Regions from separate parts of the Pseudoalteromonas sp. NS-SX12 genome, predicted to be linked through region 2. Evidence: predicted binding sites of a transcription regulator. Region 2 holds the regulator's gene; each other region holds the start of a gene.

Region 1 (3,213 bases), 1.3 Mb from region 2:
AAAATGCGTATCAGGTATGTAAAACGTTACTCGATGCGGATATTGGCCTGTTAATTTACCTACATACATTACTAATTCAAGTGAGTAGCGCTTAGCTAATTCATCAAGCGATACACTCAATAACTGCTTAAAGTGCGTAATCCCTACGCGGGTTAGCAAAGCAATTTCTTTTGTAGTGATATCAGCAAATTGTAATGACAATAACGCAAGCTGATTACGCGCATTTTGCTGGTTTGTAAAAATCACATTAGTACCCGCTTGTGCTAATGCTTTTGCCAACAATGGTGAAGATGCGCTTGCGAAATAATACTGAACCCCCATTGTTTTTAACTGTGTTTCAAGCACATGCCAATACTGTTCACTATTGTTATATAAGGACTGCATACCATCACACGCTATCAGTAAACCTTTTGGCGGCATAATACAAATATCTGCAGTGTAGTTATAAAGTATACTAGCTATGCGCTTAAGCTCTGCTACTTCGACTTCTTCTTGATAAGGGTAAACAGCCAGATCAGAAACTAATAAGCTAGCTTGCCCTAACCCTTGCCCTTGCGTTAATCCTTTTTTTTTAGCCGCCGTTGAAAGTTGTACTAAATTACCTTGGTGATTGGCCAAGGCAATTACCTCGGTGCTCGACATTGCAAATTGCGTATCGAGTTGTAACTGTGGAAAGTAAAGGTAAAGCCAATTTAACATTAACCAGCCTTATCAACCGGAAATGCAATAACATTGCTGATAGGCGAAGATGCAATAGTGCAATAAGGCCATGTCGTTTGCATATCAACAATAAAATAATCACTAGGCCAACCACCTTTTCGACGGTTTATCTTTACTTTCAGTCCTTGTGGATGTGCTTGTAATGTTAGGCTTAAAGTAACAGGCAAACTCGCTTGACTGGTTTTATAGCTATTTAAGTAAAACAAACGGTTTTTACCCGATTTACTTGCTTGCTGAAAGCGCTGGATATGGGAAATCGTTAAATCTTGCTGCGGCCAGTAAATAACATCGCTGCAGCTGCCACTTTGTAAACATTGCTCTACTGCCCAAAGCGCATCTTTATGTTGCTCAGGATACAGTACTAACACTTGACTAACATCAACTCCTAAATGATGCAAAGCAGCACTATTAACTAACGCAGGCGGTGAAATAAACACAATAAAACGGCTTTGCCGCATTTTAAAACTGGGTGCAATCAATCGAAGTTCACCAATGCCGGGAGTACTCAATAGTTCTATCACGCCATTAGTGGGCATGCCGCCAGCGAGCTTGTCATCTAAAACCGCAAAGCCCGTTTGATGCTTTTCTATCTGCTGCGTTTGAATACGATTGGATGCATACCAAAGCAGGTTGCGATGATGTAATTGCTTGATCAGTGAATTCATGAATACACCAAAGGATTGTACTGTATTTATATACAGTATAATCCTTTGGTGTTGAGGATCAATGGATCCGCAATAAAAAAGGCCAACTGTTTCTGCAGTTGGCCTTCAATCATAATTTTATCAATATGTTATGAATATGAGTTTATAGCTTATCTTTTAATAAACGCATCAAAACATTAGGGTATAAAACACTTACTATTTAAAAAAGCGTCGTCTAATTGCTACAAGTGGCAATAATAATAGCCCTAATGCACCAAACGATGCACCTTGGCGTTCATATGTTTCTTGCGCTTTTTCAGGACACTTCTCAGCTACACCATCAGCGTTATATTTCAGTTTCACTGAAACAACCACACTTTCTTGCTCTACTTTACCGTTAGCATCAACCACAACATTACCTTGAGCATCACGCTTATCTACAGTTTTTGTCGCTGTGCCATATACAGTACCATCATTTGAAATGCTGATTGCTTCCGCAACCACATATGGGAATGATGATTCACCATCGTTTGCAAAACACGGTAATAAGTCATTTAGATTAGTGAACGTGTCTTTATTAATATCGTAAATAAACGCTTCTTTACGACGGCTTGCTGACGAGCTTGTTTCAACTTCGCCTTGACCAATAATAAGGCCATTATCATTTATGTCTGTCGCAACCGCAGAACTACTTTTAAAAAAGTCTGTTGGAAAAACTGTCTCACCGGTAGCAACATTATGATAAAAGAACTTACTCCGCTCAGTGTTTTCAATACGTTTAATTGCATAGCCTGCAATAACATTACTGTTATTGATAGCAACTGCTCGACCACCCGGGCGGTAATCGTATTCGTTAATAAACTCTACTACATTACCATCTTTGTAGTACACCGGGTATTGCGTAATACCGTCACCATCACGATACCTAACAACAGAATAACCAACTGCAATTTCATTTTCATTAACCGCTAATGCGGTACTGCGCCACGCTCTTTTTTGCTCATCTTCATCAGGTACAATACCTAACCCAAGATCAACAGTATCAGTTACGTTTAATGCATTATCTAAACGCCACATTGTTGCATGGCGGTTATAAAGAGCACGACTTGACGAATTCACATACGACTCATGACATACCTCTACTGGAAGTTTATCGCCGTCACAACTTTCGTCCAATGACTCTTGTGAATCAGAAGCAATACTGACTGACGTTTCACCCACTACCAAGTAACCATCACTTACCTGAACGATATTATACGCACCAGAAATACCGCCATAAGTAACTTCTGTTGGCATTAAATCAACTCGTTCGCCGGTGTTGGTCATTACAAAACCACGGCGTGTAAAATCACGAATATAATGTGTTTCTGATTCAGTTTCGCCGTCTTCAGTAAATTGAATCTTGGTATAAGGTGCTGAACCCCAGCCAGCTTTAACACCATCTTCTGCAATTGATGTTAAAATGTTCTCAACTGAGCGTGTTAAACTACCGTCATAATCAGGATGCTCTACATCATAAATAACACGCTCTTGCGTTGGGTTATTATATTCAATGGCAACATTAAATTCGGAGCCGCTATTTGAAGAAATTTTCTGATAGCGACTATCAGCATAAGATGACAATAAAAAGTCTTGTAGAAATCGTTGCGCATCGCTATTAATATTGCCATTTTCGATATCATCTAGTGTGAAGGTAATTTCTTCATCACGATTTTCAAAAAAACGCTCACGGTCTTTATACGCATTTGTCAAACGTGTGTCTTCAAAATCTAATTCCGCAATATCAATAACAATATTGAATACGCCTTGCGCCATACCAACGGCTTGACCCGCTTCGTTTGCATCAGTT
Region 2 (3,213 bases):
GCGATAAATACCGGTCTCATTGACCTTAGTCCACGCTTCGTTAATAAAGCCTGGGTTCGCATCTTTTTTAACCGCGAACTCAGGTACCCACCAAGAGTGAATTACGTCGTCCGAAGTCATTAAAAAGCGTACTTTTTTTCCTTTTGGAATAATAAGGGGTTTATCAACATCTAACAGGTAGGTTTCTGTTTTTTGATCTTGATTGGTGATTTGTTCACGTGGAGTCGAAAGAACAGAATAGAACGACACATCGTGGTCAAGATATTCATAATGCCACTTCCATTGTGACCCTGTAACTTTAATCGTTAGGTCAGCTTTGGTGGTGTCTTCCATGGCAATCAAGGTTTTGGTTGCTGGCACTGCCATACCTATCAAAATTACAAATGGAATTGCGGTCCACAGTATTTCAATTTTGGTACTTTCATGAAATTGAGCAGGCACTGCTCCTTTTGATTTACGGTGATGGATTATTGCCCAAAACATAATGGCAAATACTACTAATCCAATAACGCAACAGATATAAAAAATTGTCATATGGAGCTCGTAGACATCACGGCTGATGTCTGTCACCCCAACAGGTAAGTTATATTGACTCGTCCCAACTGCTAAAAAAGGAAAGCTCAATAGTAACCATAAGGATAGTTTCACTAGCCTCATGCTCGCTCCTTAGCTAATTATTATTATGTTGTTAGGAAATGGTCAGTGAAAGTTTTAGCGATTAAATCGCACGACGCACTACAGCATCACTCCATTTTCTTTATTATATTTGTTTTCTAAAAGCCGCACTTTGCTTAAAAAGAAAACAAGGTTACTACTAAGGTCTAGTAAACGATTAAATTTTACGCAAGTCAAATTTAAGATAAATTTTTTATAAATCTATAAGTTAGCGATTTTTGAAGATGTAAAAATAGAAGGGGTTATAGTAAGAAATAGGGTGTTTTAAAGCAGGGTGAGGCTAGCAAAATTACTCACTAGCCAAGGTCAACAAAAGTGTATTACATCCAGTCGGCATTTCTAATAACGCCAACCGCAAGGCCTTCGATATTAAAATGGTCATGCTCTAAATCGACTTTAATTGTGTCAAAATCGTCATTTTCTGCATGTAATAGTACTTGTTTGCCTGCTTTTTCAAAACGCTTTACCGTTACATCTTCATCAACACGGGCTACAACCACCTGACCATTATTAGCCACAGGTGTGCGATGAACAGCTAGCAAGTCACCATCCATAATGCCGATATCCTTCATACTCTCACCACGTACACGCAGCAGGAAATCTGCACATGGGTTAAATAGGTTTGGATCAACTTGATAATGACTTTCAATGTGCTCATTAGCCAAAATAGGTGAACCTGCGGCAACTTGACCAATTAACGGTAAACCTAATTGCTCGGGTTCATCTTCTTCCACTAAACGAATACCGCGGCTAGCGCCCGGCACCATTTCAATGACGCCTTTCTTGGCTAATGCTTTTAAATGCTCTTCTGCAGCGTTTGCACTTTTAAAACCGAGTGTCGATGCGATTTCTGCGCGCGTTGGCGGCATGCCAGTATCTTTAATAAATACTTTAACAAGTTCTAAGATTTGTGCCTGACGTTTTGTTAATGGTCTCATTCACTGGTTTTCCATACAGTACAGATAACTGTGAGTATATACAGTTATTCTTATTTCGCAACTTTTAATTATTTGATAATTAGCACTATGCTTAGTTACAGACGATAATTGCTGCAAATCAAAAATCATCGCAGTAAATTGCTTTATTTTTCCTCTGGCACGACCAGTTATTTAATCTTTTTGAGTTAACTGGTATGCTAGCGCCCCTTTTGTTTTTAGGTTGGTGTTATGAAGTTGGTTGGCTCTATGATTCAGTGGTTTGCAAACGGTATGAACAAGCTTTTAGTGCGTTCGAAAATAGTACCTGAACACCCGTTAGACAACCTCGCAATAGATAAAAACAAGCCGACCGTTTACATCACATTATTAAATTCTTTTTCTGATTCAGCCGCATTACGCAGCACCTGTAAAAAGCTCGGCTTACCAGACCCTCAGGTCACTCAGCAAATTGGTGATAAACAAGTTCCAAGGTACATTCCAATTCACCATCGCTCGCCACTGTTTGGTAAAGCAAAAAAAGACAGTCCAGCGCTCGAAATTAGCGAAGAAATATTTGCAGCGTTAAAGCAATCTGACGTTACCGATTTACAAGTTATTCCGGTCACTATTTTATGGGGGCGCAATCCAGGCAAAGAAAAGCCAGGCCTTGGCACTATTTTATCCAGTTCTCTTACACCAAGCTGGTTGCGTAAAGTATTTGTCGTGTTACTGTCTGGCCGCGACAACTTAATTCGTTTTAGTCGTCCATTAGAACTATCGCAGCTTACCAGTAAGCAACAAAGTGATGATTTACCGCATAAACTCATTCGTGTTGCCCGTGTTCACTTTAAACGTCAGAAACTTGCTGCGCTTGGCCCTAAATTGCCTTCTCGCGATCAGTTGTATCAAGGTCTTTTAGCATCAAGTACAGTCAAAGCTGCGATTGAAGATGAAGCAAAAAGCAAAAACATCTCAATTGTAGAAGCGCGACAAAATGCCATAAAACTCGTTGATGAAATCGCTGCCAACTATAACGAATCAATGATCGGTGTTTCTGAGCGCATTCTTACTTGGCTATGGACCAAGCTATACAACGGTATTGAAGTAAATAACCCAGAACGAATTCAAGAGCTGACCGATAAAGGCCACGAAATTATCTATATGCCTTGCCATCGCAGCCATATGGATTACTTATTACTTACTTATGTTATTTACCATCAAGGTTATGTGCCACCGCATATTGCAGCAGGTATAAACTTAAGTTTTTGGCCTGCAGGCCCAATATTTAGACGCTGTGGTGCCTTTTTCTTACGCCGCTCGTTCAAAGGCAATAAGCTTTATTCCGCAGTGTTCCGTGAATATTTAAGTCAGTTATTTATAAAAGGCTACGCAGTTAAGTTTTATACCGAAGGCGGCCGCAGCCGAACTGGCCGTTTGCTTCCACCTAAAACCGGTATGTTAGCGATGACATTACAATCAATTTTGCGCGGTATTGATCGTCCAATTTCAATCGTGCCTGTATATATTGGTTACGAGCATGTAATGGAAGTTAACACCTACCTTGGTGAACTTGCTGGGCAAAAGAAGAAAAATGAGTCAGTACTGGGCGTCTTCAAAACGC
Region 3 (3,213 bases), 1.1 Mb from region 2:
TCGGCTCTGTTGGCCAATTCGAATGTCTTGAATGTTTTTACCCGATGTATTAATAAGCGCCACCGAGGTCACATTCAATGTGTCTTTTACGATCACATTTCGCAAAATAGCATTTATCTCAGCGATTTGCGCTTCTTGTTCAGTACCATAAGCGGTAAGAAAGTTGGCAAACTGGGGAATATTACTGTCGGCACGCACATACTCTAAAATTGTATTTAAATATGATTCAACGCGTTCTTTACTGCGGTTAAGCGTAAGACGTCGCACCGTGGCTTGGTTTTGTTCGTTAGTTGCGACTTTTTGCGTATACGCTATATATGAAATAAACGATGTAGGAAGCACTAATGAGGCCAATAAAATGGCACTCAAAACAAACTTTAGTTTCATTGAATTAACCGGGCATCTAGTAAACGCTCGCTGCGAATTGGTTTAGCAATGATCCCTTGCCCAACATAAAATTGATTGTACACACCAATAACACTGTTTAAGCCTGCGCGATTTTGCGACATAAATGCTGCAAAATTATCCGCTCGATTTAACAATTTAACACCGTTTAACTTGATACTTTGCGGTGTTTGTTTGATGACTCGCGCAATGATTTCATTACCTTTACTTGGATTTTCAAGCCACCAAGCTTGCGCCTCAAACCATGCATCAACAAACCCACGCGCTGCCTTATGATTATTTTCAATAAACGCGCTTTGCATCGCTATAACATCTGGAATTAAGCCTGGTGTTTGGGCACTTGAGTACACAACGTGCGCGCCACCTGCAACCATTTCATCTACGTAAGGTTGCCAAGTATGTGCATAGTCGATGCTATTATTGTTAAGTAGCTTCGCTGCATGCGACACTTCAATATTCATTAGCGTCACATCATCAATTGCGATGTCGTTTGCATCTAAAAAGCGGCGTACTAATAACTCTCCAAAACCACCTAAGTTGGTGCCAATTTTTGTGCCTTTAATCACTTGTTGGTCACTTCGCGCTAAAATCGCGTCACCGCCACTCGACTCGTCTGCCACCATAACAATGCGTGCATCAGGGTACTGCTGTGAAAGGTTCATTACATCACCCAGTGCTACCGCAATTGCGTCATACTCTGCCGCCGCAAATTTAGCTAACATACGATCGGTATTACGCGGGATTGATAACTCTAGACTAATATTGCGCTTTTTTAACATACCCAATTCATCGGCAAGAATGATTGGGTAATAGCCTGGCCACAAATCAATTGCCAAACTAATCGAGGTAGTTGATGCCTGATTATGAGTACCTTGACGATTCCCGTTATCGCAGCCTGATAAAAATATCAGCATGGCGAACAAACAAACCTTTAAAACACCTTGTAAGCGGAACATTTCAAAAAGGCCTAAATCACATAATTAACTTAAGACTTAAATAGGGAACGAGATTAAAGAAAACAATTAAGATCTTATAAAAAGCAAAATATTGAATATAAACTACATTCAATGCTTTATGCTCTACGTTAAATAGTTGGCTATGAATACTGACAATGGTGCTGCGAAAAAGTAAAAAAATCACCATGCTAACGCTAACGATTAAACAATTGGCAATGGTAGCCCAACCGAGAAACGTTGTTATCTGATCAATTGACATTAGAACCCCTTAATCTTTTACATAATGTAAGATTAATGTACTTGCTGTAGCGGTGCAATGTTATCAGGCATTTAGTCTCTAAAATTGCTTACCACAGCGGGGTTCTGTAAGGTGTGATTATAATTACACTTTATTTTTTTTTCGTTACTGCTATAGTACTGTATAAAACAACAGTTAAGAAGGTGCAATATGGCCGTTGAGGTATGTTACAAAGTAGTTAGAGATGGAGTCGAACGCATGACATTTACATCAAAAAAAGAGGCAGACGCATATGACAAAATGTTGGATATTGCGGAAGCACTTGAAACCATGCTTGGTGAAGTTGATGTGCCGTTAAGCGAGCAACAAAATGAAGCGCTGGCCCTTGAAATGGCAAAACGTAAAGACCAATTTATTGCAGCTTTAAAAGGGGGAAAACCAACCCCGCCTAACAATAAAGCAAAAGTAACTGATATTAAAAAAGTAAGTTAAATAAAAAAGCCACCGTGAAGGTGGCTTTTTTATTAATGCGTAAATTTACTTAATTACAGTTGCAACTGCATCGGCAAAGTAATCTAAGTTTGCTTGGCTAACGCCTGCTACATTTACACGGCTTGAGCCAACAATGTAAATTGAGTACTCTTTTTGTAAACGTTCAATTTGCTCTGGCGTGATACTTAAGAAAGAGAACATACCATGTTGTTTTTCAATAAATGAAAAGTCTTGTGCAACACCACGGCTATGAAGCGCCTCAACAATAGTGCTACGTAAACCATTAATACGATTACGCATTTCGGCAAGCTCTTGATGCCACTCGGCAGTTAACTCTTCACTACCAAGAATAGTATCAACAATTGCAGCACCGTGAGCTGGCGGCATTGAATAGATACTGCGTACAACACTTAATAGCACTGAGTTAGCAACGTCGGCAACTGCGCTCGATTCTGAAATAATTGAACACGCACCGATACGCTCGCGATAAAGACCAAAGTTTTTAGAACACGAAGAACAAATGATCATTTCATCAACGGTTTCAGCTAATAAACGTAAGCCTGCCGCATCTTGTTCAAGGCTAGTACCAAAACCTTGATAAGCAATATCAATTAACGGCGTAAAACCAACTTCTTTTGCAAGATCTGCAACTTGTTGCCATTGCTCTGCGTTTAAATCCATACCGCTTGGGTTATGACAACATGCGTGTAATAACACGATATCGCCTTTAGGAACTGTCTTCAGAGTGGCCATCATTTCATCAAACAATAAGCCTTTATTCTCGTAATCGTAATACGGATATTCTTTAACTGTTAAACCAGCAGCTGAGAATAAACCAATATGGTTTGCCCATGTTGGCGTAGTTACCCATACGCTCGCATTTGGGTTTGCTTTTGCGATAAATTCTGCAGCAACACGCAGCGCACCGGTTCCACCTGGTGCTTGCGCTGTGCGAACACGGTTTTCTAAAAGCGCTTTATGCTCACCCAGTAATAGAGATTCCATTTTTGCACAAAAACCTAAATCACCAGCTAAGCCAATATATGATTTACTTGTTTCATTTTCTAAACGAAACGCTTCAGCTTTTTTTACACAGCTTAAAATTGGGGTATCACCCTGTTC
Region 4 (3,213 bases), 1.3 Mb from region 2:
GCTCTAATAATTGAACCGAGCGAATAAATCACCTTTATCAAAGCTAATAGATTTCAAATGGCGAATAAGTTTGTTAACCCGCGTTCAGGTAACATAGGGTGTTTCCATCGCGCCATTGGAAATATGAGAAGTTCGCACATCACTGCGTATTATTGTTTTGATACGGACAGCTATGAGCGTGTGATTGTTATCCTTTAATCTCGCCGTTTATCATTTAAAACTTTACCAACAGTTACTTGACGCTCACTATGGCTGCGTTTTTAGTTTTCTCGAATGTAGGTTGTATGTATGCCACGTATTAAAACGCTTGATGTGCTGAGAGGTTTTGCTGTGTTGGGTATTCTGTTTATGAATATTTACTATCATAGCGTTTTTGAATTAGGTTATGTGCCGCTTCAAGTTACACCGCTTAGCGATAATGTGATTGAGGTGATAAATGCCTTTTTTATTGATGGTCGTTTTAGAGCCTTATTTTGTTTATTGTTCGGTGTAGGCTTAGCTATTTTGTATGATAAGCATGGTCAAGACGATGCCCTTACGTTGTTAAAGTCGCGTTTAAATTGGCTTCTTATTTTTGGCTTTATCCATAGTGTGTTTATTTTTTCTGGCGATATTTTGGTTAACTACGCACTAGCAGGGTTGATTGTGTATCGGGAAATAGGCAGTAGCCAAGAAGTTCTCTTAAAAAAAGCAAAAACTTATTTTGCTATAGGCTTTTCATTAATATTGCTGTTTGCGTTAATCCCAAACGAACCCATCTACCGCAATAGCGATGAATATTTCGAAATTATTAACACTTGGCAATCAGGTTATGGTGAGCAATTAATTCAGCAAATTGTGTTTACCATTATTATGTTTGTGTTTAGCTGGGTGTGTTTTATTTGGATTACCGCAGGCATTATACTGTTTGGTGTTTATTTATATCGCGCCGATTTTTTCAATACGGGTTTATCAACAAAGCAATTGCTTGCATCTTTATTGGTGGTGATAACCATATCGAGCATCGACGCGCTGCTGCGTGTTAATTATGTTCACTTGGTTGAACTCACTATGTCCATTGCCACATTTTCAGGACTAGTGTGTGCGTTAATGTATTGCCATGTTTTTATTAAGCTAAATGAAAAGCTTACCGTATTAAACAGTATTTTTGCGCCTGCGGGACGTATGGCATTTTCGCTTTATATTTTGCAATCAATCGTATTTGCGCTCTTCTTTCGCTACTTTTCACCTGAATTTGTGCATAGTGCAACGCGTTTAGACTATATCTACTTGTGTTTAATATTCTCAGTTTTTCAGCTGGTATTTGCGTTTTTCTATTTAAAACTTTTCAAGTCAGGTCCAATAGAGTGGCTTTGGCGCAAAGCATATAGCGCAAAATAAGTTAAATTTTGTGCAACTGTGCGCAGTTTAAAAACTATTACTGGTAATCCATACAGTTATTAGTCATTATTAGTTATCACAAGAAAACATCGCAAAAGGTGTGCATTGGCAATAATACTTGGCATCGACCCTGGCTCTCGCTTTACGGGCTATGGTTTAATTAAACAGCAAGGTATGAAGTTTGAATACTTAGGTAGCGGCTGTATTAAAATGGGCGAAAAGCCAATGGCCGAGCGCCTTAAAATAATTTTTCAAGGTGTGACGCAGCTAATTGAACAATATCAGCCAGATAGCTTTGCGATAGAACAAGTATTTATGGCGCGAAATCCCGATTCTGCTTTAAAACTTGGCCAAGCCCGTGGCGCTGCCATGGTAGCGGCTTCGCTTCAGTCACTTGAGGTGTTTGAATATTCTGCAAGGCAAGTTAAGCAGGCCGTTGTTGGCACCGGTGGTGCTGATAAATCGCAAGTACAACATATGGTAAAGAGTTTTTTAAAATTACCTGGTACACCACAAGCAGATGCCGCCGATGCGTTGGCAATCGCCATTTGTCATGGCCATTCACAACAACATTTAATCAAGCTTTCAGGGCAAGCGAGTAAAACAGTAAGAGGACGATTAAGACGATGATAGGGCGATTACGCGGAACATTAGTAGAAAAACAGCCACCGGAAATCTTAATTGAAGTGAGTGGTGTTGGCTATGAAGTGAATATGCCAATGACCTGCTTTTACAACTTGCCTAAAGAAGGTGAAGAAGCGGTTGTTTACACCCATTTTGTGGTAAGAGAAGATGCACAGTTATTGTTTGGTTTTAATAATAAAACTGAACGCGCACTATTTCGTGAATTATTAAAAGCCAATGGTGTAGGACCTAAGTTAGGTTTGGCAATTTTATCAGGTATGTCTGCCGAGCAATTTGTTGCCTGTGTACATAATGAAGATGCAACTAGTCTTGTTAAATTGCCTGGTGTAGGTAAAAAGACAGCTGAGCGTTTAGTGCTTGAAATGAAAGACAGGCTGAAAGATTGGGGTATGGACCTCTTTACTCCTTATACCGATGGTGCAATATTGGAAATGCAGGAAGATCCAACCGTTAAAGGGTGTGCACAAGATGATGCAATAGCAGCGTTAATGGCGCTCGGTTATAAAGCAAATCAAGCAGAAAAAGCGGTTAAAGCAATTAAAGGCAGTGGCTTATCAAGCGAAGCGCTAATTAAAGAAGCGTTAAAGGCAATGATGTAAGATGATTGAAGCAGATAGATTAATAGAGCCCGAGAAAAAAGGAAATGAGGACGTTATCGATAGAGCGATACGTCCAAAGCTGTTGTCTGATTACCGTGGTCAACCCCATGTAAAAGAGCAGATGGAAATTTTTATTGAAGCGGCGCGCTCTCGTGAAGAAGCACTTGACCATTTGCTTATTTTTGGCCCGCCGGGTTTAGGTAAAACTACGTTAGCGAATATTGTTGCTAACGAGCTGAATGTGAATATTAAAACAACATCAGGCCCGGTACTTGAAAAAGCCGGCGATCTTGCGGCTATGCTAACCAACTTAGAAGAAAACGATGTGCTTTTCATTGATGAAATTCACCGTTTAAGCCCACATGTTGAAGAAATTCTTTACCCAGCAATGGAAGACTATCAACTCGATATTATGATAGGTGAAGGACCGGCTGCACGTTCTATTAAATTAGATTTGCCGCCGTTTACATTAGTGGGTGCAACAACCCGTGCAGGTTCCCTTACTTCGCCACTTAGAGATCGTTTTGGTATTGTTCAGCGTTTAGAGTTTTATTCAGTTGAAGATTTATCACACATTGTTAGTCGTTCT

What was found. Region 2 encodes LexA, which represses DNA repair genes until DNA is damaged. Its sites were predicted from a motif close to TACTGTATNNNNATACAGTA; they were not measured.
Region 1: a site for LexA is predicted at 1,404-1,423, ahead of imuA (translesion DNA synthesis-associated protein ImuA). Genes of this name have one in related genera too.
Region 3: a site for LexA is predicted at 1,777-1,796, ahead of AC2IOM_RS14140 (YebG family protein). Genes of this name have one in related genera too.
Region 4: a site for LexA is predicted at 1,419-1,438, ahead of ruvC (crossover junction endodeoxyribonuclease RuvC). Genes of this name have one in related genera too.

The regions. Positions count from the first base shown of each region.
Region 1 covers NZ_CM170634.1:2,360,343-2,363,555, reverse strand. The annotation lists gene AC2IOM_RS10950 (Y-family DNA polymerase) at 1-699, opposite strand, end outside; gene imuA (translesion DNA synthesis-associated protein ImuA) at 699-1,385, opposite strand; gene AC2IOM_RS10940 (DUF3466 family protein) at 1,581-3,213, opposite strand, start outside.
Region 2 covers NZ_CM170634.1:1,090,826-1,094,038, reverse strand. The annotation lists gene coxB (cytochrome c oxidase subunit II) at 1-657, opposite strand, end outside; gene lexA (transcriptional repressor LexA) at 996-1,613, opposite strand; gene plsB (glycerol-3-phosphate 1-O-acyltransferase PlsB) at 1,842-3,213, shown strand, end outside.
Region 3 covers NZ_CM170634.1:3,039,974-3,043,186, forward strand. The annotation lists gene AC2IOM_RS14125 (sensor histidine kinase) at 1-387, opposite strand, end outside; gene AC2IOM_RS14130 (ABC transporter substrate-binding protein) at 384-1,319, opposite strand; gene AC2IOM_RS14135 (DUF6868 family protein) at 1,378-1,620, opposite strand; gene AC2IOM_RS14140 (YebG family protein) at 1,810-2,091, shown strand; gene AC2IOM_RS14145 (amino acid aminotransferase) at 2,137-3,213, opposite strand, start outside.
Region 4 covers NZ_CM170634.1:2,848,858-2,852,070, reverse strand. The annotation lists gene AC2IOM_RS13230 (DUF418 domain-containing protein) at 289-1,380, shown strand; gene ruvC (crossover junction endodeoxyribonuclease RuvC) at 1,486-2,010, shown strand; gene ruvA (Holliday junction branch migration protein RuvA) at 2,007-2,624, shown strand; gene ruvB (Holliday junction branch migration DNA helicase RuvB) at 2,626-3,213, shown strand, end outside.